2 regions of the Caproiciproducens puteiluti genome follow, and region 2 is predicted to be linked to the other one. Evidence: riboswitches for the same ligand, from Rfam matches in the RefSeq annotation. Region 2 holds a riboswitch; the other holds the start of a gene.
The links. Region 2 has a riboswitch for fluoride ahead of ACRQU7_RS00335 (fluoride efflux transporter FluC). Riboswitches for the same ligand answer to the same signal wherever they lie in the genome.
Positions count from the first base shown of each region.

Region 1: linked by a shared signal. The riboswitch ahead of ACRQU7_RS13785 (inorganic diphosphatase) and the one ahead of ACRQU7_RS00335 (fluoride efflux transporter FluC) in region 2 are both predicted to bind fluoride.

Region 1 is NZ_CP194790.1:2,829,560-2,841,636, reverse strand. Features, by position in the region: gene ACRQU7_RS13790 (sensor domain-containing diguanylate cyclase) at 1-1,518, shown strand, start outside; fluoride riboswitch at 1,593-1,666, shown strand; gene ACRQU7_RS13785 (inorganic diphosphatase) at 1,730-2,269, shown strand; gene ade (adenine deaminase) at 2,411-4,207, shown strand; gene ACRQU7_RS13775 (aspartate/glutamate racemase family protein) at 4,258-4,947, shown strand; gene ileS (isoleucine--tRNA ligase) at 5,179-8,289, opposite strand; gene ACRQU7_RS13765 (GGDEF domain-containing protein) at 8,897-10,636, shown strand; gene ACRQU7_RS13760 (response regulator) at 10,655-11,275, opposite strand; gene ACRQU7_RS13755 (sensor histidine kinase) at 11,275-12,077, opposite strand, start outside.
Region 2 is NZ_CP194790.1:62,876-74,952, forward strand. Features, by position in the region: gene ACRQU7_RS00305 (helix-turn-helix domain-containing protein) at 270-446, shown strand; gene ACRQU7_RS00310 (TetR/AcrR family transcriptional regulator) at 666-1,247, shown strand; gene ACRQU7_RS00315 (oleate hydratase) at 1,373-3,148, shown strand; gene ACRQU7_RS00320 (VOC family protein) at 3,294-3,674, shown strand; gene ACRQU7_RS00325 (universal stress protein) at 3,842-4,624, opposite strand; gene crcB (fluoride efflux transporter CrcB) at 4,681-5,037, opposite strand; gene ACRQU7_RS00335 (fluoride efflux transporter FluC) at 5,037-5,426, opposite strand; fluoride riboswitch at 5,562-5,633, opposite strand; fluoride riboswitch at 5,763-5,833, shown strand; gene ACRQU7_RS00340 (redox-sensing transcriptional repressor Rex) at 5,907-6,365, shown strand; gene ACRQU7_RS00345 (MutS-related protein) at 6,388-7,965, shown strand; gene ACRQU7_RS00350 (MutS-related protein) at 7,970-9,457, shown strand; gene ACRQU7_RS00355 (YaaA family protein) at 9,540-10,292, shown strand; gene ACRQU7_RS00360 (UvrD-helicase domain-containing protein) at 10,316-12,077, opposite strand, start outside.

The DNA of each region.
Region 1 (12,077 bases), 1.2 Mb from region 2:
GAGTGCTATTTCAATAAGATTTTCCCCGGCATCAATTTTGAATTCAACACTAAACTGTACCTGGTCAATTTCCTGGTGATTCAGCTGATGTGCCTGTTTTTTTACTATCAGTATGAAGGACTGTCGAGCAGGAGGTTTATGCGCGTCAGCGGAGCAGCGGTGTTCGCCATTGTTTTTGTGGGCATTTTTCTCCCGGCCCGGTATATGATTTATCCCGTTGTTCTGCTGGAAGTGATGATTCCCGTCGCCGTTGCCAATTGTCTTGTGACGCTGGTGCGTGCCATGAGAAAAAAATACGAAAGCGCCGAAATCAACCTTTTGAGTGTCCTGCTCCTGTTTTTCCTGTCCGTTGTGGATATCCTGAAAAATAACGGGCTTACCGAAATCAGCCTTTACTACACTCCGATTGCAATGCTCGTCGTCACATTCATTCAGGTCTTCCTGCAGGTGGGAAGATTCAGGGAAAGCGACCTTCTGAACGAAAAGCTGGTGAATGAGGTCAGAATCAAAAATCTGAAGCTGGAATATGAAATGAAGCAAAGGAGCATTACGGAAAAACTGAACAACGGGCTGAGAGCGATGGTTTCCGCTCTGGAAACCGAGGACCTTCTGGTCAGCATTCTGGAAAATCTATATCAGATTATCGAATTTGAAAGCGCCGTCATGGTTTTGCGGGTGAATGAGAACCTGGGTTACATCGTGACCAAACGGAATCATGAAAAAGTGGTCTGCCGCAGGCATTCCGGGAAAATCGTCCTTAGGGATCAAAATCGGCCCGGGAGCCAAAACGGCAGCGAAAAGGTTCGCATGCACGATCTTTACACCCGGGACAAGGACGGGAAAAGCCTGATTGCAAAGCCTCTTTACTATAATCAAAATCTGTTCTGCGTTATAAAGATGATTGTCAGCAAAAGCAGGGAGATTTCTGTCGGCGACCTGGAACTGGTGGATATCTATACGGAGCAGTCGATTTTAGCGCTTCAAAACGCAAAATCCTATGAAAAAATCAAAGAATTTGCCCTGTATGACGAGCTGAGCGGTATTTACAACCGAAGGCAGCTGATGAAGCTCGGCATTATGGAATATATTTCGGCCAAAGAAGCCGGCTGCGATTTTTACGCAATGATGCTGGACATCGATCTTTTTAAGACCATCAACGATACGTACGGCCATCTGTTCGGGGATAAAATTATTAAAAATATTGCGAATATCTGCAAACGGTGTATCCCGGTCAGCGCGGTGGTCGGGCGTTACGGCGGCGAGGAATTCCTCATTTTCCTCAAGGATATGGAAAAGGCGTCCGTCAGCCGGCTGGCGGAAAAGCTGAACAGGGAAGTAAGAAGCTGCAGCTATTCCTATGAGGGCCACGACGATATTCGTGTGACGGTCAGTATCGGCATCGCGAAAGGAAAAAAGGAGCTGGTGAACCTGTACGACCTGATCAATCGCGCGGACAAGGCGCTGTACCTGGCGAAAAATGAAGGGCGCGACTGTGTGCGGTGGTTTGAGCAGGAATGAGAATCCTTCTGAGGGGCTTCTTCCGGTTCTCTCTTTTTTCTATTTATTGACAGGATGTTTTTCATTGTGCTATAATAAAAACAGGGAATGAAGTTCTCCCGTAGCGAACGCTAAAATTGCTTTTTAAGCTGATGACTTCTGTGGTATGCACAGCGGGTTGTCGGCTTTTTTATTTACAAATCAGAAAATTGAATATGCAGGAGGGACTTTTTTGAATATTTGGCACGAGATTTCTCAGGACAGAATTCATGCGGACAGCTTTTTCGCGGTGATTGAAATTCCCAAGGGCTGCAAGACGAAATATGAGCTGGATAAGGAATCCGGCTTCCTCTCCATGGATCGTATCCTGTACACTTCCGCGCATTATCCGGCGAATTACGGCTTTATTCCGCGTACCTACGCGGCGGATCACGATCCGCTGGACGTGCTGGTGCTCTGTTCCGAGGACATTCAGCCGCTCTCTCTGGTGCGCTGCTACCCCATCGGGGTGATCTCCATGGAGGACGGGGGTTTCGTGGACGACAAGATCATCGCGATTCCGTTCGGCGACCCTACCTTCAACGAATACCGGAACATCGACGAGCTGCCCTCACATATTTTTGACGAAATGATTCACTTTTTTGCGGTGTATAAGGAGCTGGAGGGCAAGGCCACCGCGGTGGACTACATCCGCAGCGTGCAGGACGCAAAACGGATTGTACAGGAAAGCATCGACGCTTACACTGAAAAATTCGGCGGGACCAACCCCTGATCTCTCCCTGTGAAGGACGGACGCTCCGGCGGCTTTTGACCGCTGCGGAGCGTCTTTTTTATTTTAAGGCAGTAAAAGATGCTTGACAGGCATTTTGATGACGTTTAATATAGAATGAAAAACAGATTAAGGGGTGCTGTGATGATTAACAAGTTTTGTACTTCTCCGCTGTGGGAATCCGGCAGGACGCTTGCCGCGGTCGCGCAGGGCGCCGTTCCGGCGGAAACCGTGATTATCAACGCCAGGCTGGTGAATGTCTGTACCGGGGAAATTCTGCCGGATACCGATGTGGCCATTTCCTGCGGCAGGATTGCCCTTGTCGGCGACGCGAAGCACTGTATCGGAGAAGGCACAACCGTCCTGGATGCAGCCGGTCAGTATATCGCCCCCGGATTTTTGGACGGGCATATGCATGTGGAGTCCTCCATGATGAGCGTGGGGGAATACGCCCGGGCGGTCATTCCCCACGGCACGGTGGGAATCTATATGGACCCGCATGAAATCTGCAATGTCCTCGGGCTGGACGGGGTTTCCTGCATGATCGAGGACTCCAAAAGGACTCCGCTGAAAACAATGGTCACCACACCCGCCTGCGTTCCCGCCGTTCCCGGCTTTGAGGATACCGGTTCCTCCATCGGTCCGGCGGAGATCGCCGAGACCATGCGGTGGGACAGCGTGGTGGGCCTTGGGGAACTGATGAATTTTCCGGGCGTGCTGAACGCGGACCCGCAGATGCACGGCGAGGTCGCCGAAACGCTCAGGGCGGGCAAGATCGTGACCGGCCATTACTCCATGCCGGAGACCGGGCGTGGGCTGAACGCCTATATTGCTTCCGGCGTGCGCTGCTGCCACGAGTCCACCCGTGCGCAGGACGCGCTTGCGAAGATGCGGCTCGGCATGTACGCCATGCTGCGGGAAGGTTCGGCGTGGCGCGACCTTCATGAGGTGGCGAAGAGCATTACCGAAAATAAAATCGACACCCGGTTCGGGGTGCTGATTTCCGACGATACCCATCCGCACACCCTGCTGAGCCAGGGACATCTGGACCACATCGTCCGCCGCGCGGTGGAAGAGGGCATCGACGTGATGACCGCCATTCAGATGGTCACCATCAACTGCGCCCAGTGCTTTCAGATGGACCATGAGCTGGGGTCCATTACGCCGGGGAAATGCGCGGATATTGTTTTTATCGGCAGTCTGGACAAGCTGGACATCACACGGGTGCTGATCAACGGCGCCGTTGCGGCGGAAAACGGAAAGCTTGCCGCGGAGCTTCCGCCCTATCATTACCCGAAATGGGCGACGGAATCCATGCATATCAAAAATCCCATTACGCCGGAGTCCTTTGCCATTCCCGCGAAGGGCGACCGGGTGACCGCCCGCGTCATTGAAGTGATCCCCGCCAGGGTCGGTTCCTACGAACGGCATGTTTCACTCAGAGTGGAAAACGGGCGGGCCGGTTCCGACGTTGAACAGGACGTCCTGAAGACGGCGGTCTTCGAGCGGCACCATGAAACGGGAAAGGTCGGCTTCGGCTTTGTCAAAGGGTTTGGTATCCGCTGCGGGGCCATGGCTTCCACCGTGGCGCATGACGCGCACAACCTGCTGGTGATCGGCACCAACGACGAGGACATGGCGCTGGCGGCCAATACGCTGATCGCGTGCGGCGGGGGAATGACCGCCGTGCAGAACGGCAAGGTTCTGGGGACGGTTCCGCTCCCGATCGCCGGCCTGATGAACGACAAGCCGGTGGAGGAAATGGCTGAAATCGTCGGAAAGCTAAGCGAGGCGTGGGAAAAGATCGGGTGCAGCATGGTTTCTCCCTTTATGACCATGGCGCTGATCCCGCTTGCCTGCCTGCCCGAACTGCGCCTGACCGACAGGGGGCTGGTGGACTGTACGGAGTTCCGGTTTACCCCTTTGTTTGTGGAAGAATAGATTTGAAAAAATTGAGCAGGTAATAGAAGAGTATCGGGAGGTGAGTCAATATGAAAACAATCGGCCTGATCGGCGGAATGAGCTGGGAAAGCACCGTCGGTTATTATCAGATCATCAACCGCACGGTTCAGCAGAAGCTGGGAGGGTTCCACTCCGCTCAATGTCTGCTCTACAGTGTGGATTTTCATGAAATAGAAAAGTGCCAGGAGGAGGGCGACTGGGAAAAATGCGCGGGAATCCTGTCTTCCGCCGCGCGGAGTCTGGAAAAAGGCGGCGCCGATTTCCTTGTGCTCTGTACTAATACCATGCATAAGGTCGCGGGGCAGATTCAAAGCGCCGTTTCCATCCCGGTGCTTCACATTGCCGAGGTGACCGCGGCGGAGCTCCTGCAGAATCAAATTAGAAAAGTAGCCCTGTTTGGAACCATTTACACCATGGAGCAGGACTTTTACAAGGGAAAGCTGGCGGAAAAGAATCTGGAAGTCCTCATTCCGGATGAAGAAGACAGGAAATTCATCAATCATACGATTTTTCAGGAGCTTTGCCTCGGCATCGTTTCCGACGAATCGAAAGCGGCGTTCCTGAAAATCATCAGGAAAATGTCGGAGCGGGGCGCGCAGGGCGTGATTCTCGGCTGTACGGAGATCGGAATGCTGATTCAGCAGAAGGACACGCCCGTGCCGCTGTTCGACACGACCGAAATCCACGCGAAACGCGCGGCCCTGTACGCGCTGTCCTGACTGAAGGAACTGTTGCTCAATAACCCTTCAACAAAATAATGCATAAAAAATGCACCTTGAGCGGGCTTTTAAAACCCCTCTTTCAGGTGCATTTCTTTCTTATCAAAACTGTTGTCCTGTGCAATTACGGCAATTCCATTTCAGTTTGCGGGACAAACGTCGCCCCCCGCCAAAGGCGGGGGGCGACGTAATCTTGTGGAAATGCGGCGGCTGCCGCAAATTTATTTTACATTAGATTTTCTGAACGCCCAGCTCTACGGCTTCGCCGTTCAGATCCCATTCCTTGGCAAAGCCCGCCATCTCGTTCAGCCTGACTTCTTCGGCCAGCACATCGTTCTGAATGGAGGCTAGATTGTCGGAGATAATCTTCGCGATCCGGTCGTTTCCCTTTTCATAGACGACGATATGGTCGGTCACGTCAAAGCCCGCGTCCTTGCGCATGGTCTGGATTTTGCTGATGATTTCGCGGACAAAGCCTTCTTCGATCAGCGCTTCGGTCAGGTGAGTGTCGATGACCACCGTGATTCCGTTGTCCGCCATGGAAACGTAATTTTCGGCCTGCGCGGTTTCAATCAGCAGTTCCTCGGGGGTCAGGGAGATTTCCCCGTCCGAAAGGGAGAGGGTCAGCGCACCGTTGGCGTCAAGCTCCTTCTTTGCCGCGCTTCCGTTGAGTCCGGCGAGCGCGGTGCGGATTTCGCCGATCTTCTTGCCGTATTTCTGTCCCAGAATTCTTAGCTGCGGCTTGAAGTGGTAGGAGGTGAAGTCCGAGACATCCTCGGTAAACAGGATTTCCTTGCTGTTCAGCTCGTCGCGGATGATGGTCCGGTAGAACTCGCTCAGCGGCTTTTCCGAACGGACATACATTTTCGCGATCGGCTGGCGGTTCTTGATGTTGGCGGTATTCCTCGCCGCGCGGCCCAGCACGACGATGTCGAGCACCAGCTCCATGTTTTCTTCCAGCTCCGTGTCGATCAGGGCTTCGTCGACGCTCGGAAAATCGCAGAGATGGACGCTTTCCGGCGCGGAGGGGTCGATCTTGCAGACCAGATTGCGGTAAATGTCCTCCGCCATGAACGGAATCATGGGAGAGGCGGTTTTCGCTATGGTGACAAGCGCGGTGTACAGCGTCATGTAGGCGTTGATCTTGTCCTGCGGCATCCCCTTGACCCAGAAACGCTCGCGGCTTCTTCTGACATACCAGTTGCTCATTTCGTCGACAAAATCCTGTAAGGCGCGCGCCGCCTCCGGAATCCGGTAGTTTTCCAGATGGCCGTCGATGGCTTTTACAGAGGTGTTCAGGCGGGACAGCAGCCATTTGTCCATGACGGTCAGGCTGCCGCGGTCCAGGGTGTATTTGGTGGCGTCGAACTCGTCGATATTCGCGTACAGTACGAAGAACGCATAGGTGTTCCACAGCGTCCCCATGAATTTGCGCTGGCCTTCCGTCACGGCCTTGCCGTGGAAACGGTTCGGGAGCCAGGGGGCGGAGTTGCTGTAGAAGTACCAGCGGATCGCGTCCGCGCCGTAGGTCTCCAGCGCCTCGAACGGGTCGACCGCGTTGCCCTTGGATTTGGACATCTTCTGCCCGTTTTCGTCCTGCACATGGCCGAGGACGATGACGTTTTTATACGGGGCCTTGTTGAAAATCAGCGTGGAAATCGCAAGAAGGGAATAGAACCATCCTCTTGTCTGGTCCACCGCCTCGGAAATGAAGTCGGCGGGGAACTGCTGATGGAAAAGCTCCTGATTCTCGAACGGATAGTGATGCTGCGCAAACGGCATGGAACCGGAGTCGAACCAGCAGTCGATCACTTCCGGCACGCGTTTCATCTGCTTGCCGCATTCCGGGCAGGTAATTGTCACCGCGTCAATGTACGGCCGGTGCAGCTCAATATCTTCCGGGCAGTTGGGGGACATGGCTTTCAGCTCCTCAATGCTGCCGATCGAGTGCTTATGCCCGCACTCGCATTCCCAGATGTTCAGCGGGGTTCCCCAGTAGCGGTTGCGGCTGATGCCCCAGTCCTGCACGTTTTCCAGCCAGTCGCCGAAGCGGCCCTTGCCGATGCTTTCCGGAATCCAGTGGATGGTATTGTTGTTGCGGATCAAATCGTCCTTGACTGCCGTCATTTTAATGAACCAGGAATCTCTGGCGTAATAGATCAGCGGGGTGTCGCAGCGCCAGCAGAACGGATAGCTGTGCTCAAAGGCGGGCGCGGAAAACAGAAGCCCGCGCTGGTTCAGGTTCTTCAGGATTTCCTTGTCGGCGTCCTTGCAGAACATGCCCGGCCAAAGGGTCTCTTTGGTCATCTCGCCTTTCCCGTCTACCAGCTGCACGAAGGGAAGGTCGTATTTGCGGCCGACATTCGCGTCGTCCTCGCCGAAGGCGGGCGCGATATGAACCACACCGGTGCCGTCCGTCAGCGTAACGTAGCGGTCGCAGGTGACGTACCAGCACTTTTTGTCCGGCTTCACAAAGTCAAAGAGCGGCTCGTATTCCTTATATTCCAAATCTTTTCCGACATACGTTTCCAGTACGGTGTATTCTTCCCCCAGCACCTTGGGGGCAAGGGCTTCCGCCAGATAATAGACGGCGTCCGCCGTTTTTACCTTCACGTAGCTTTCGTCGGGATTCACGCACAAAGCCACGTTGGACGGCAGTGTCCAGGGGGTGGTTGTCCACGCCAGAATAAAGGCGTCCTCGCCCTTTACTTTAAATTTCGCAATCGCGGATTTTTCCTTGACGTCCTTGTACCCCTGAGCCACCTCGTGGCTGGAAAGGGGAGTCCCGCACCGCGGGCAGTAGGGGACGATTTTAAAGCCCTTGTACAAAAGGCCCTTTTCCCAGATCTGCTTTAAGGCCCACCATTCGGACTCAATATAATCGTTTTCATAGGTCACGTAAGGGTGCTCCATGTCCGCCCAGAAGCCGACGGTCCGGGAGAAATCCTCCCACATCCCCTTGTATTTCCACACGCTTTCGCGGCACTGCTTGATGAAGGGTTCCAGCCCGTACTGCTCGATCTGATCCTTGCCGTCCAGATGAAGGAGTTTTTCCACCTCCAGCTCCACGGGAAGCCCGTGCGTGTCCCAGCCGGCCTTCCGGGGAACCTGATAGCCCTTCATCGTCCGGTAGCGGGGAATCATATCCTTGATGACCCTTGTCAGGACATGGCCGATGTGGGGCTTGCCGTTCGCTGTCGGCGGGCCGTCGTAAAACATATAGGTCTTTCCGTCTTTACGGCTGTCGATGCTCTTTTCAAAGATTTTGTTTTCTTCCCAGAACTTTTCAATCTTTTTTTCGCGTTCTACAAAGTTTAAATTTGCAGGAACCTTGTCGTACATTGCTGAAACCTCCCAAAATAAAAAAACCTCCGCCCTGAGAACAGGACGAAAGCTTCGCTTCGTTATACCACCTATTGCTGCATACTGTCATATGTGTTCCCGGTAACGGGGGAAGACCGCCAAAGCTTAATCGAAGAACTCTTTCAGCCTGGAACTCAAGAGTGATGTTCGGAAATAAACGACTCAGGCCGGACTCTCACTGTCACCGGCTCGCTTTGCTTTTTGTCTGGATCCTACTGTCTCTTTCAACGTTTTTATCATATTTTTAGAAGTTAATCATAGCACAGGAATCAAAAAAAGTCAAACATCCCCTCGCTGCAACTCCGCTGTACCGGATATGCCGGGAAATTGCTGAAATCCGGTTATATTTTATTTCCAAAATTTGATTTTATACAAATTTCCTGATAAAATGAGACCGATGAAACTTTTGCAGAATTTAACAGTTTTTAACCGAATCCTAATGAAACAGCGCCGGTTCAGGCGATATTGTATAAACGGCAGGCATGATGTTCCAAAAAAACAGGCCGCCGTTTTTTCGGCGGCACAGGTACCATCATGGATCAACATTCTGTTTTGGAGGTAGCCAGAAAAGGGTATGGATGAAAAAATGAAATCGGAACTGGATAAAATTATCGATGGGAAATATATTAAGACTGTTTTTCAGCCCATTGTATCCCTGCGCGACGGTTCCGTAATCGGATATGAGGCGTTGAGCAGGGTTACCTGTGAAAGCGCCATCGCAAATCCTGAGGAGCTGTTCCGGATCGCCGGGGAAAGCAGCCGCCTTTGGGACCTGGAGCTTCTCTGCCGGTCCACGGCGCTCCAGACAGCCTATCTGAAGACGGGGATCACGCTGAAAAAGAAGCTTTTTCTCAATGTAAATCCTGATGTGATGCACGACACGAAATTCAGACAGGGCTTTACCAAGGAATATCTGAAAAATTACGGCGCGGTGCCGGAGGATATCATTTTTGAGATCACGGAGCGGAACGCGGCCTCCGACATGGAGGGCTTTCACGGGGCCGTTTCCCATTATAAGGACCAGAACTACAAAATCGCCATCGACGACGCGGGCGCCGGGTACTCCGGGCTGAACCTGATCAGCGACATCAACCCGCACTACATCAAGCTGGACATGAATCTCATCCGCAATATCGATAAGGACAGCATTAAGTTTGCCCTTGTAAAAAGCATGACGGAGCTTTCTCACGTGGCCAATATCAGCCTTGTCGCGGAGGGGGTGGAAACGCAGGAGGAGCTCGCTACCCTGATCGATCTGGGGGTGCAGTACGCGCAGGGATACTATCTGCAGCGGCCGGACGAGCAGATGAAGGAGCCCGCGCCCGACGTCCTCGGCTTCATCATCGAGGCCAACCGCCGGAAAAACCATGTTCTGGGCAGTCAGGCCAGCAATATCTATATCCAGAATATCTGCACCCAGACGAAAACGATTCCTCCGGAAGCAAAGGTGGAGGATGTTTTCGAGGAGCTCAAAAAGGACCCGTCGTCCTTCGGAATGTGCGTGGTGGAAGACGGCACGGTGCTGGGCGTGGTGACAAAGGCCGATCTGGTGCTCAAGCTCAGCGGGCGGTACGGGTTCAGCCTGAACCAGAAAAGGCCGGTTTCCTGCCTGATGGACCGGCAGTTCCTGGCGGTGGCCCACGATACCCCGATCAGCGACGTTTCGCACATCGCCATGTCCCGCCCTCCGGAAAAGCTGTATGACTTTATCGTCGTGACCATGGACGAAAAATATCTGGGGACCGTCACCATCAAGGACCTTCTGGAAAAAACGACGGAAATCGAAGTGGCAAACGCGAAATATCAGAATCCCCTGACCGGCCTGCCGGGGAATCTGGTGATCGAGCAGAAAATCCGGGCCTGTGTCGAAAGGGATACGCCTTACAGCGTCGTCTATTTTGATATCGATAATTTCAAGGCGTATAACGACGTTTACGGCTTTGAAAACGGAGACAGGATCATCAAGCTGCTTGCGAAGACGATCGTATCCCATGTGCCGGAAAAGCAGTTTGCCGGCCACGTGGGCGGTGACGATTTTGTAGCGGTGCTGAGCGGTTTCAGCTGCGCCGAGCTGTGTGCCGGAATCATCAGCGATTTTGACAAAAATGTGCTGCAGTACTATAACCCCAGGGATATCCAAAACGGATATATCCTGGCGGAAAACAGACGGGGGGAGCCGGAAAAATTTCCGCTCATTTCCCTGTCCGTCGCGGGGGTCAGCAACCGCACCCGCCGCTTCGGCACGATGCAGGAGCTGACGGAGGAACTGGCGAAAATAAAAAAGAAAACCAAGCAGCAGTGCGGAAGCTCCTGCTGCTTGGAGTAATGCGGAGAAAACGGAAGATCAGGAATGCTTATAATAGAAAATGGCAAGCTGCGTTCTGTCGCGGAGCCCCAGTTTTTCGAGGATGACACTGATGTAATTGCGCACGGTTCCCTCGCTCAAAAACAGGGTTTCCGCGATTTCTTTATTGGACAGGCCGTTTGCGACCTGTGTGAGGATTTCCGTTTCTTTTTCACTCAGGCCGAATTCTTTGAAATCGTCCTTCGGGCTGCCGCTGAGCATGGCGGGGATTCTGGTGATGATTTCATCCCCGAACACCCGCTGACCGATCGCGACCGTCTTGATGGAAGGCACAATGCTCTCGAAATTCTGCTTTAAAAGATAGCCCTTCGCGCCGATCCGCAGCGCCTTGATGATGTAATCATCGTCTGAGAAGGTGGTCAAAAACAGGATTTTCGCGTCGGGGTCCCGTTTCAGCAGAATTTCCGCTACCTCTATGCCGGTCATCCCGTCCATGCGGATATCCATCAGCAGGATGTCCGGCCTGCACTCGCTGTACAGCGCGATCGCCTGACTGCCGCTGCCGCCCGTTCCCACCACTTCGATATCGCCGTCCGCTTCCAGAATGGTTTTGAGCGAACTGGAAACAAGCCTGTCGTCGTCTACAACCAGTACTCTGATCAATTTGCCGCCTCCTTCGGGATGGTGATAAAAATTTTAAAACCGTGATCGGTCGTGATGTTGATGTTTCCGTGAAAAGCGTCCACCCGGTCGGTGATGTTTTTCAGACCGATCCCGCTTCCCGCGTCGTAATCTTTCACGGTCCCGTTGTCTTCTATAATCAGCTGATAAAGCGCGGGATGTTCGCGGCAGGTGATGGTTGCCCGGCTTGCGTCGGAGTGCCGGATGATGTTTGACAGCGCTTCCTTTACAATGGAGAGGAACGCATATTTCAGCCGGATGTCCGGGTTGCTGTGGATGTCGTAGTCCAAGCTCAGCTCGCAGAAAGTGAATTTACGCGCCAGCTCTTCCATCTGTCCGTACAGGTCGATGGACTCGTCGTACAGGTTGTGTACGCTGGAGCGGATGCTTTCCATGGCCCGCGTCAGGGTGTCCTTTACCGCCAGCAGGTTTTCCTTTCCCTTTTCATCCTTGTTGACGGCGAGCAGCGCGCCGATCTGCAGCAGCGAACTGGACAACAGATGCCCCACATTATCGTGGATTTCCCGCGCGATGCGGTTGCGCTCGTTCAAGGTGGCGATGCTGATTTCATAATCCTGCTTTTCCAGCAGGTCGCTGTTCTGCTGGTTCAGCCGGAGCGTCATTTCCCTTGTGGTGTCGCGCAGATCGTTGTAATCCGCTCTCAGCTTTTCCAGCCGGACGGTACGATATTTCAGCAATACGCAGAGCAGAGAGAGCATGGTCGTTACCGCACTGACGGTAGTGTACGCGCCCTGCCAGAGAATGACGAGCGGGACCAGCG
Region 2 (12,077 bases):
TCCTTTATCCTGAGTTGTCATTATATTATAACATTAAATAATTTAATGCGCTATAGTAAAATTATAAAGGGAAAAGGAAACTGGTCCCGCTGCTTGCCTATGATTATAGTATACTACGAATTACGTAATTTGTAAACATTACATTCGTATAAAATTATCAAATTTAGTAAATGTTTATAACGCATATCGTATTGATTTTATATTTATAATGTGGTACACTACGGCAAAAGGAATGTGATGATATGCCATTGAAAATAACTTTGAAAGTTATGTTAGCAAAACGGGAAATGACGCAAAAACAGCTGTCAGATAATACTGGAATCAGGCCGCCGACGATATCAGCGATCTGCACGAATACAGCCAAACATTTACCGGTTGCTGTTATCGAAAAAATTTGTGACTGCTTAAACTGCCAGCCGGGTGATTGGATGGAATATCAAAAATAGCGGCGCGTATTGGGTTTGCATCGCCTTCATCAGCATTTCGGAGCGATTATTGTCTAAAATTTGATCCGGGAGTTCCATGAAAGGCGCGTTGATAAGCATGACAATTTAATATGATGTATTTGCGCAGCACCGGTTTTTATTGTATGCTATACCTGAAACAGCAAAGAATATATCAATCGTAGGGTTTTAAAAATCGAAAGATACAAGGTGGTGCTCCGTATGTCTCAGACAACAAAACGGGCTTTGGAAGCTTCCCTGAAAAACCTGCTGCTACAGAAGCCGCTGGATAAGATAACGATCAATGACATTGCGGAGGACTGCGGCATCAACCGCATGACTTTTTATTACCATTTCAAGGACATTTTCGATCTGGTGGAATGGTCGTGCGTGGAGGATGCGACCAAGGCTCTGGAAGGCAAGAAGACATACGATACCTGGCAGCAGGGATTTTTGCAGATTTTTGAAGCGGTGCTTGCCAACAAGCCGTTTATCTTGAATGTCTATCATTCCGTCAGCCAGGAGCAGGTGGAAATCTATCTGTACAAGCTGACCTATGATCTTCTGATCGGCGTCGTCGAAGAAAAGGCGCAGGGCATGGCCGTCCGTGACGAGGATAAAAAGTTCATTGCGGATTTCTATAAATACGGATTTGTAGGACTGATGCTGGACTGGATCAAGAACGGCATGAAAGAGGAGCCTCAGACGATCATCGACCGGCTCAGCTCGCTGGTGCACGGCAATATCACCTCTGCTTTGGACAACTACCGCACGGATATTTCTTTATCAAAATGCCCGGAATGATAAAACTTTTTACAATTTTTGCGCCGTGATGAAATTTTCATCATGGCGCGTTTTCTGTTTATGGAATCCTTCTGCCGGAATGGATACAATATTTTCAGAAACCAAAACAAACGGAGGTAACTTTTATGTATTATTCCAGCGGGAATTATGAAGCTTTCGCACGCCCGGTTAAGCCGGAAGGCGTCGATCACAAGTCCGCTTACATTGTAGGCTCCGGCCTCGCTGCGCTGGCAGCCGCCTGTTTCCTTGTCCGCGACGGGCAGATGAAGGGCAGCCATGTCCACATTCTGGAGAAGGACCCGATTCCGGGCGGAGCCTGCGACGGATATCTCTATGAGAATCTGGGTTATGTCATGCGCGGCGGCCGGGAAATGGATAACCATTTCGAATGCATGTGGGACCTGTTCCGTTCCATTCCGTCCATTGAGACGGAAGGAATCAGCGTGCTCGACGAGTACTACTGGCTGAACAAGAAGGACCCGAACTATTCGCTGATGCGCGCAACGGTCAACCGCGGGGAGGACGCGCACACCGACAAAAAATTCGGGCTCTCGGATAAGGGCGCGGAAGAAATCATGGAGCTGTTCTTTACTCCCGACGAAGAGCTTTACAATAAGCGCATCGACGAGTATTTCAGCGACGAGGTCCTGAAATCCAACTTCTGGATGTACTGGCGCACGATGTTCGCCTTTGAAAACTGGCATTCCGCTCTGGAGATGAAGCTGTATATCAAACGCTTTATCCATCATGTGGGCGGCCTTCCCGATTTTACGGCGTTGCGTTTTACCAAATACAATCAGTATGAGTCCATGATTCTGCCCATGATCAAATATCTGGAATCCAACGGGGTGCAGTTCCATTACGGCACCAGGGTCGTCAGCGTGGAGTTCGATATTCAGAAGGACAAAAAAACGGCGAAGCGCGTGATCGTTCTTTGTGACGGCAAGACGGAGAATATCGATCTGACCGAGGACGATCTGATCTTTATCACCAACGGCGGCTGCGTGGAGAATTCCTCCCTCGGCGGCCAGAACGAGCCTGCCCCATTCAACACGGAAATCAAAGCGGGCGGCGGCTGGGATATGTGGCGGAAGATCGCCGCACAGGACCCGTCCTTCGGTCATCCGGACAAATTCTGCCATAATCCGGAACAAAGCAACTGGATGAGCGCCACCGTCACCACCCTGGACGGCAAGATTCCTCCGTATATTCAGAAAATCTGCAAGCGCGACCCGTTCTCGGGGAAGGTGGTCACCGGCGGGATCGTCACGGCAAAGGATTCAAACTGGCTTTTAAGCTGGACGTTCAACCGTCAGCCGCAGTTCCGCTCCCAGCCGAAGGGGCAGCTTGTGGGCTGGACTTACGGCCTGTTCAGCGACAAGCCCGGCAACTACGTCAAAAAAAGCATGCGGGAATGCACCGGCAAGGAAATCTGCATGGAGTGGCTGTATCATATGGGAGTACCGGAATCCGAAATCCCCGGGCTTGCCGAAAAGAGCGCCAACACGATTCCCTGCATGATGCCGTACATCACCGCGTTCTTCATGCCCAGGGCAAAAGGGGACCGTCCTCTGGTCGTTCCGAAGGGCGCCGTCAATTTCGCTTTCCTCGGTCAGTTCGCCGAGACCGCGCGCGACACCATTTTCACCACCGAATATTCCATCCGCACCGGCATGGAAGCGGTGTATACTCTGCTGAACATCGACCGCGGCGTGCCGGAGGTCTGGGGCAGCGTGTATGATGTGCGGGACCTGCTGAATTCCACCGTATACCTGCGCGACGGCAAGAAAATTACCGATATGGAGCTTGGGTTCAAAGAGAGGCTTGCCATGAAGCTGCTTCTGAAAAAAACCCAGGGCACCGACATTGAAAAGCTTCTGAAAGAGCATCATGTGGTTTAAGATATGATTGACATCCCAGCCGACGCCCTGACAACGGCATCCTGATTTTCAATATGAGATTTCGCCTTCTTTGGACTGCCATATGCTATAATAGGGATAAATTATCAGGCATGCGACCGCAAAAACTTATACAGGAGGAGTTCTTATGATTGACGGAATCTGCTTGGGCAATGTAATGGTTGACTGCGATGACGAACAAAGGCTGTGCGAATTCTACCACAGATTGCTTGGATGGGAAAAACGGAAAATGTTTGGCCGTCCTGCATTGTGCAATAAAAATGGGATTGTGTTTTTGTTTATCGAAGAAGAGCATTATGTCCCACCCATATGGCCGGAAGAAAAAGGGAAACAGCAAAAACAGATGCATTTCGATTTTCAGGTGCCGGATGTCCCGGCAGCGGTTGAATATGCTCAGTCTCTCGGTGCGACGAAAGCGGCGTCACAATTCGGGGGCAGTGAGTTTGTAACAATGATAGACCCTTCCGGACATCCCTTCTGCCTTTGTGCCGGGAACAATATGCCGTAACCGTACAAAGGGCCGACAACGCCGTTCATCATCAGCGACAAAAATCCATTTGCACTACTTCCTAAAAAATAAAGACAAGGTATCATGCCTTGTCTTTATTTTCTGGTCTTTCAACATATAAATATTGGGATTTCAGGTGAGAAATAAGACGCGGCCTATAACGCCGGTTATTCCTCCAGGCTTTCAAACCGTGCGATATAGTGAAATTTCAGCAGAGACGTCATACTCGGGTTGACGACCTCGATTTGGTCGAGCTGACGGAATGCAATACCTGCTTCCAGACGGATTTCTCTTTCCTCTCCCTTTTTCAGGTCATAATGCTCCGGCTGGCCGTTTCGCGGCGGGGCGGACCATGTGCCGCCGTCCGGGTCGTAGGCGCTGTGGTTCAGGCGCAGCTTTCCCTCCAGCACCGTGATGCTGTACACGCATTTTCCCGCCTGCACCGGAAGCAGACAGGAGCTGGACCGGAAGCTCATCTGACCGCTCAGCGTAACGATATCGTCCATATGCCGGCATTTCAGCACGTTCCCCGCCGATTTTTCACGGGGCATATTTTCCGGCACAATCATGACGATACATTTCGCGTATTTTACGACGTAGGCTGCAACCGAGCCGATTTTCTGGGACAGGCCGGTCTTTGTGGATTTGGTCATCACGATAATATCAATTTCGTCCTGTTCCGCACATTCGAGAATCTGGTCGCCGGCCCGCCCGAAAACGACCTGCTTTCGCACGGGATAGCCCGGCAGCTGTCCGGCCACCGCGTCCAAGGTCGATTTCAGCTGCGCTTTGGATTTTTGCAGTTCCTCTTCCGAATACATCGTTTCCGTGTCTTCCCGGACCATAAGCAGTACGATGCTCACATCCTCCGTCGTATAGAGCGATTTGATCAAATCGACCGCTTTCAGGCTCCGCGCTGTTCCGTCGATCGGAAGTAAAACCCTTCTCATAACCACACCTCCGTAAAATCAATGATTTTCGGGGAAACGGCGTCTCCCCGCTCGTTTCAAAAAAGCTTCCCGGTTCCGTAACCCATCAAAAAACAAAGAAGACCGGCTGCCAGCGACAATACGATAAACAATAGGGACTCCCTGACGGCGTCGTGCTGCATGAGCTGCACGCTTTCCACGGTAAAGGTGGAAAAAGTGGTAAAGGCGCCGCAAAAGCCGTCGCCCAGAAGCAGATAGGAATTTCCGCCGATGCCCAGCCCGCAAAAAATTCCCAGAAGGAATGCGCCCGATAGGTTGATGAAAAAGGTGCCGAAGGGAAACGTATGATTTTGTTTTTTCGAAAAGGCGGCTCCGATCTGATAGCGGGCGATCGCGCCGCAGACGCCGCCGACGCTCAGTAAGACGAAATCCATCAGGCGCGCCTCCGTTCCATCCGCTTTGCGGTTTTGATCCCGAGCCACGCGACGGCAAGGCCCAGCAGGACGGAAGCGAAAACGTAAACCGCCGAAAGAAAAACATCCCCGGAAAGGCCCAATAAAACAGCTTCTTTGCAAAGGGTCGAAAACGTGGTATATCCTCCTAACAGGCCCGTGGTGATGCCCAGGCGCACTTCGGCGCTCACCGGGAATTTTTTTGCAAACAGGATGGTCAGAAAGCTCAGTAAAAAGCTCCCGCTTACGTTAATCAGGATCGTGAGAATGGGACGGTAAAGCTCGTCAAAGGGCAGCGGAAGCTGATGGACCACATACCTCAGGATAGTTCCGGCCGCCCCTCCGATCGCGACAGCGATATTTTTTTTCATAGATACCCCCAAATTTGGCATTTCAGTTGCTGCGACCAGGCCTTATTTGCATTCCTGATTTTACAAACAGGGCCTGAACTGTAAATTTTTCTGTTTTTGTGAAAGGAAAAAATAAAAAGCTGACCACTTTCTATGATTACCATAGAAGTCATCAGCTGAAAAGCAATTTTAGCAAAGCTAGGGGAGAACTTCATTCCCGTTTATGATTATAGCAAGTTATGACGGATTTTTCAACCTTTTCTCCCTTTACGTGCGGCTTGTGAAGAAAAATGTAAGGAGCGTCATCCACTAAACGGAATTTTATTGCCCATTGATTTTTGCAGAAGCATGTTCTATAATAGCCTTGGGAATGAAGTACTCCCGCGGTAATACCGAAATGCGTGAAAGCTGATGACTTCTGTTTGGAAGCCATCGGCTTTTTTGTCGTTATCAGGCTGTGGTGCCCGGAAAAGGCCGCAGCAGCGCGGTGGCTTCTGCATCATGAAAAGCAAAAGAAGGTGCGGCATGGAAGGAATCAATCCGGTCCCCGGCCCGAAGGCCGTCCGGCAGTCCAGGAAAACAGACGCCGTCGTCCTCGTCGGTGTGGGGAAACTGGGAAAGGCGCTGATGAGCTATGCGGGCTATTCCGTATACGACCTTGATATTCTTGCCGGGTTTGACGTTGATCCGAAAATCATCAAAAAAGGTGCGTACGGAAAGCCGGTGTACCCTATTGATAGACTGAATGAAATCTGCCGCCGGCTGGACGCGAAAATCGGAGTGATCACAACGCCCGGAAGCTGTGCGCAGCCGGTATGCGACGCGCTGGTAAAAGCCGGAATCGTCGCGGTCTGGAATTATTCCTCGGTACGGCTGAAGGCACCGCCGCAGGTAATGGTGCATCACGAGGATATGACCGGTTCGCTCCGGCGTCTTGCCGAGTATGCGGCAAAGCACTGAAAAACAGGAAGAGGTGTGCAATGTGTTTTACAGTATCTTATTTCCGGCTGAGGAGCAGTGGAAAAAACCGAGAAAGGAAGCTGCGCCGGACTGCTTCAGGGACCTTTATCTTGACCAGATCTTCCGGCCGATCCTGAACAGCAGCAAGGAATACGGGCTCGAGGGCTTCTTCTACACGCCGCTTCGCGACGGCGATACCATTACCTACCGGCAGGAAGTCATGCGGGAGCTGGAAGACGACGGGCTGCGCGGTTTCTTTTCCGACTTTTCGCAATCCGTATATCGCCTCAGCCAATCCATGGAAGCCATCAAAAAATCGCTCACGTCCGAAAACAGCTATGAAAATCATTATCTGACTAAGGGGCGTCTGCTCGACTGTGCAGACAGCTACTGCACGGAGCTTGCCGGGCTGACAGACAGGCTGCGGGACCGGACGCTTTGCTCGGACGGCCTGCGCGGTTTTATGTGGTATCTGGCCGCCTATACGGGTACGGAGGCGTTCACGGAGCTTCGGGAACAGATCGGCCGACTGCGCGAACAGCTTTCTTCCGTGGAATACTGCATGCTGATCAAAAACGGGGTCATCCGTGTCCGGAAATATGAAGGGCAGGAAGATCACAGTAAGGAAATTCTCAGGCTGTTCGACAAATTCCGTCAGGGGGACGAGACAAATTACCGCCGCAAGCTTTCCGAAGAACCGTCCGCGCAGCATGTGGAGGCGGCCGTGCTGAATATGGTCGCCTCATGGTACAGGGACATTTTTGAGAATCTGGACCATTTCTGCTCGAAGTATCTGGATTTTATCGACCCGACCGTCGCGCGGTTTTCCCGTGAAATTCAGTTCTACCTCTCCTGGCTGGAGTATATCCGGCCGCATCGTGAGAAGGGACTTCCGTTCTGTTACCCGAAATTGTGCGAAAGCGCGGAACACCTTTACGACAGGGACGGTTTTGATCTGGCTTTGGCTTCCTCAATGGGAGGTGCCGGGCAGCCGGTGACGAATGATTTTGTGCTGAATACACCGGAGCGGATCATTGTCGTGACCGGTCCCAATCAGGGCGGGAAGACGACCTTTGCGCGTGCCTTCGGACAGATCCATTATCTCTCCTGCCTGGGGCTGTGCGTGCCGGGAAGGGAGGCGGCGATTCTCCTTTTTGACAGTATCCTCACCCATTTTGGGCGGGAGGAGGATTTGTCCACCCAGAACGGAAAACTGCAGGACGATCTCGAACGTCTTCACGAGCTTCTCGGACGCGCGACCTCCCGGAGCATTCTCATCATCAACGAGATTTTTTCCTCCACCACTTTGACGGACGCGCTGCTGCTGGGGGGCCGCATGATGGACGCCCTTGCGAAGCTGGGTGCTCCCGCCGTGTGCGTCACCTTTATCGATGAACTGGCCGCACACGGGGAGGAAACGGTCAGCATGATGAGCTCGGTCCGGGAGGACGACCCGGCGGTAAGGACTTTTCGGATTACCCGCAGGCCGCCCGACGGCCTTGCCTATGCGATGCACATCGCGGGAAAATACGGGCTGACCTATGAGCGGCTCTGCGAAAGGCTGCGCGGCGGATTATACGATCATCGTAAGGGAGGCTGAAATTTTGAAAGTACACTTGATGGATCAGGATACGGATTTCAATCCGCAGCAAAAACCCTGCTTTGGGAAAGACACGCTGATCGCCGATCTTGAATTTGCCCGCATCCTTTCGGCCATGGCACAGGACGACACGATGATTCGGGAGGTGTGCAGTTCGGCCCTGTTTTGTCCTTTGCAGACTGCCCGGGAAATCCGCTATCGTCAGGAGGTCCTGAAGGACTGCATCAACAACCCCGAAACAGTGAGAAAGCTTTATGATATTACGGTTGAGACAATGGAGCGGAAACACAAATCCTGGTCGTGGCTGTCCACACGGCAGAATTTATCCAGCAATTTTTCCAGCGCAGTCGATTTATTGAAAATATACACGGAAATGCTGCTGAAAATGCGCAATGCCACCGATGCGGATATGAGGAATTTTCATTCCGAGGGCTTCAAAAATTTTATCTCCATGCTGTGGCAGGAGCTCGGCGACGATTATTTTTTACAGATTCATTCGCTTCTGAATGAGCTGAAGGATGAAAAGGGGATGCTGATCAGCGCCGGGCTCGGCAATTACAATCAGGGAATTGATTATGTGATGCGGCGCAAAGAGAAAACGCATTTTTGGCGTCACTGGCATTTTGCCCCGTCTTTTACGCTCGCGCCCCGTGACGACGCGGGGGCTTCCGATTTCGGCAACCGCCGCGCCCGTGCGATGAATGAAAGCATCAATGTGCTGGCACAGTCTGCGGAGCACGTGGAAAGCTTTTTCGTTATCCTTCAAAAGGAGCTTGCCTTTTACGTCGGCTGCCTGAATTTATACGACAGGCTCCGGGCCGTGGGTATGCCGACCTGTATTCCCGAGCTGCTCCCGCTAGAAGCGGAGAGCCGGAAATACAAGGAGCTGTACGATGTCAGTCTAGCCCTGTTAAAGGACTCGGGGGTAACGGGAAACGAACTGAATGCGGAGGATCAGCGGCTTTATATCATCACGGGAGCCAATCAGGGAGGAAAATCCACCTTTCTCAGAAGCATCGGGCAGGCACAGCTTATGATGCAGTGCGGGATGTTCGTCGGCGCGCAAAATTACCGTGTGCCGATACGGAACGGTGTGTTTACGCACTTCAAAAAAGAGGAGGATACCACGATGACAAGCGGGAAGCTGGACGAGGAGCTTGCCCGCATGAGTGAGATTGCCGGCCGCCTGACTCCCGGAGCTCTGGTTCTGTTCAATGAATCGTTCGCCGCCACCAATGAGCGGGAGGGCTCCGAAATCTGTCGCCAGATAACAAAGGCGCTTGCGGACAACGGTATGGAAATCTTTTTCGTGACGCATCTTTACACCTTCGCGGCCGCCTTTTTCAGCCCGCGGTACCCGAAGGTCCAATTTCTCAGCGCGCAAAGGCTTGAAAACGGAGAACGTACTTTTAAAATCATGCCGGGGGAACCTCTTCAGACGGCTTACGGCGAAGACCTGTACCGGAAAATATTTACTCCGGAGGCGGAATGACGGGCAATCCCGGAAGCAGATTTGTGTCCGCTCCGGCCCCATGCTATAATAGGGATATCCTAATATTTGGGAGGGATTCCCGATGCTTGCAGTTCTTTCCCCCGCCAGAAATATCCGGCCCTTCTCTCTCGAAGGCGTAAAGCCGGGCCGCCCGCTTTTTCCAAAAGAGACCGGCCTGCTGGTGGATGCCCTTCGAAATTACAGCCCATGGGAGCTGGAAAGCCTTCTGGATTTGAATCCCGAGCGGGCCTTTACGCTCTATGACTTTTACCAGCACTTCGACCCGGCCGTCTCCGGTACGCCGGCGCTGCTGTCCTATTACGGCGCCGCTTTCCGGAACCTGAATGCCCGTGATTTTGATCTGAGGGATTTTTCCTTCGCGCAGGAGCACCTGCGCATTTTAAGCGCCCTGTACGGGCTCCTGCGCCCGGCGGACGGGATTCAGCCCTACCGTCTGGGAATCAAAAAGGAATTCAAGGTCAACGGGCAGGACCTTTATGAATTTTGGGGCGACCGTCTGTACCGGCAGCTTTTTCAAAGCGGAGAGCCGGTTGTAAGCCTTGCTTCGGCGGACTATACCAGGCTGGCGGCTCCCCGTCTTCTTCCGGGGGACACCCTGATTACGTGCCGCTTTCTGGTGCAGAAGCCGGACGGCGCACGCGGTACGGTTTCCAGCGTCCGGACAGCGCGGGGGCAGATGGCGCGCTTCCTTGTCAAACACAGAATTACGGAGCCGGAAGGGCTCAGGGAATTCGACTGGGAAGGCTACCGCTTTGTGGAAGGCCGCTCGGACGCCCGGAATTATGTCTTTATTCAGGACCGCAGCCGACTGTAAAAAACATGAAGCGCCGCCGTCCGTCAGAAAAAGCAGACCTGTTCGAATGCAGGCGCTTTTTTCCGCTCAAAAGCGGTCCCCTCCGAAAAAAGGTCTGCGGGGAGGCCGGGGAGGAAGGGCGAGCGTGAGGAGGAAGTCAGCAGGACCAGCTCGTCCTGCGCCCTTGTCATGCCGACGTAGAAGAGCCGGCGTTCCTCGTCCGGGTCACAGTCACCCCGCCGGTTTTTCAGCGGGATCGTTCCGTCCTTTACGCCGCTGACAAACACAACGGGGAATTCGAGCCCCTTTGACGCGTGCAGGGTCATAAGCGAAACCGCGTCCGACGAGTAGCTCCTCCCGCCGCTGCGCACCACGTCGCCTTCCCGCCCGAGCAGAAGATTCTGCAGGAGGGAGGGCATTTTTTCGTGCAGAACGGCCATGTTGAGAAACAGCTCCATGCTCCGTACCTCCTGAAGCCCGTTATCGTCGATCCAGGCTTCTACCAGCTTCTGCGGTTTCCCGCTGCGGACGAGGGGCTCGTATTTGCGGAGCAGTTCGGAGAATTTTTGCGGATTTCCCGGGGAAGCGGGGAGTGTTTCCAAAAGCGCCAAAAGGGACGCGGTGCTTTTGTCCGTTCCGGCGTAGTCCTCCAGCACCCGCTGCGTCCGCCCGCCGGGGCAGACGCCCCATTCCTTCAGGCACAGCCGAAGTGAGATCAGGTCCGCCGGGTCGAGCAGAAAGCGGAAAAAGGCGACCGCTTTGCGCACCTCGCGGTCGGAAAGGAATTCATCCCGCCCGGCGACCAGATACGGGATGCCCTCTTTCCGGAGGCATTGCTCCAGAAGCTCCGCCTGACGGTTGGTCCGGTACAGTACGGCGATATCGGAAAAGCTCCTCGTCGGCTCCGAAACGGGCCTTTTTCCTTTTGGGTGGGACGAAGCGTGCGCGTCGAGCATGTCGATGCCGCCGACCATGCGGTTGATTTCTTTGGCAATAAAAATCGCTTCCGGCAGCTCGCCGTCCGCCTCCAGAAGACGCACGCGGGCGCCGCTGTCCCTTTGCGCCTCAAGAGACGGTTCCGCGGTGTCTCTTTCCGGCAGAACGGACCGGGAGCAGCCAATGATTTCGGGGGTGGAGCGGTAATTCTGCGTGAGCCGTACCCGGCGCGCCCCGGAAAAATTCCCGAAGAACCGGTCAAAACAGAGGGAGTCCGAGCCCCGGAATCCGTAAATGGACTGATCGGGGTCCCCGATTACGAAAATTCCCGCACTGTTTTTCCCCCACTCCTGTATCAGGCGGTACTGGACGGGATTGATATCCTGAAATTCATCCACCAGAAGATAAGAAAAAGCGTTTCTGAGTTTTTTCTCCTCCCTGCTTCCCAGTTCTCCGTTTTGGAACAGGCTCAGCGTGTTCAGGAGGATGTCATCGTAGTCCAGTACGCCGTACTGCGCAAGCTGCTCACAGTACCGGTCATAAATCCCCTCCGGGACTTCCTCAGCTTCTTCCGGCAGCCGCGCGCCGCTTTTGATCAGGGAAATTTCCCTGAAAACATCCCGCGGGGACGCTTTGAGCCCGAGGTCCTTTAAAAGGTCCGCGAGGATGGAGAGCGCGTCCTGCTCGTCGATGATGGTGGGCGCTGTCTCGCCCTTCTTTCCGGAGAGAATCTGCAGGCAGATGGAGTGGAACGTCCCGATGTGCATGCTTTTCACGGTCCGCCTGTCCCCGAAATACGCGGCAAGGCGGGACCGCATTTCCTCCGCCGCCCGGTTTGTGAACGTGACGGCGGTAATCTGTGCGGGGGAC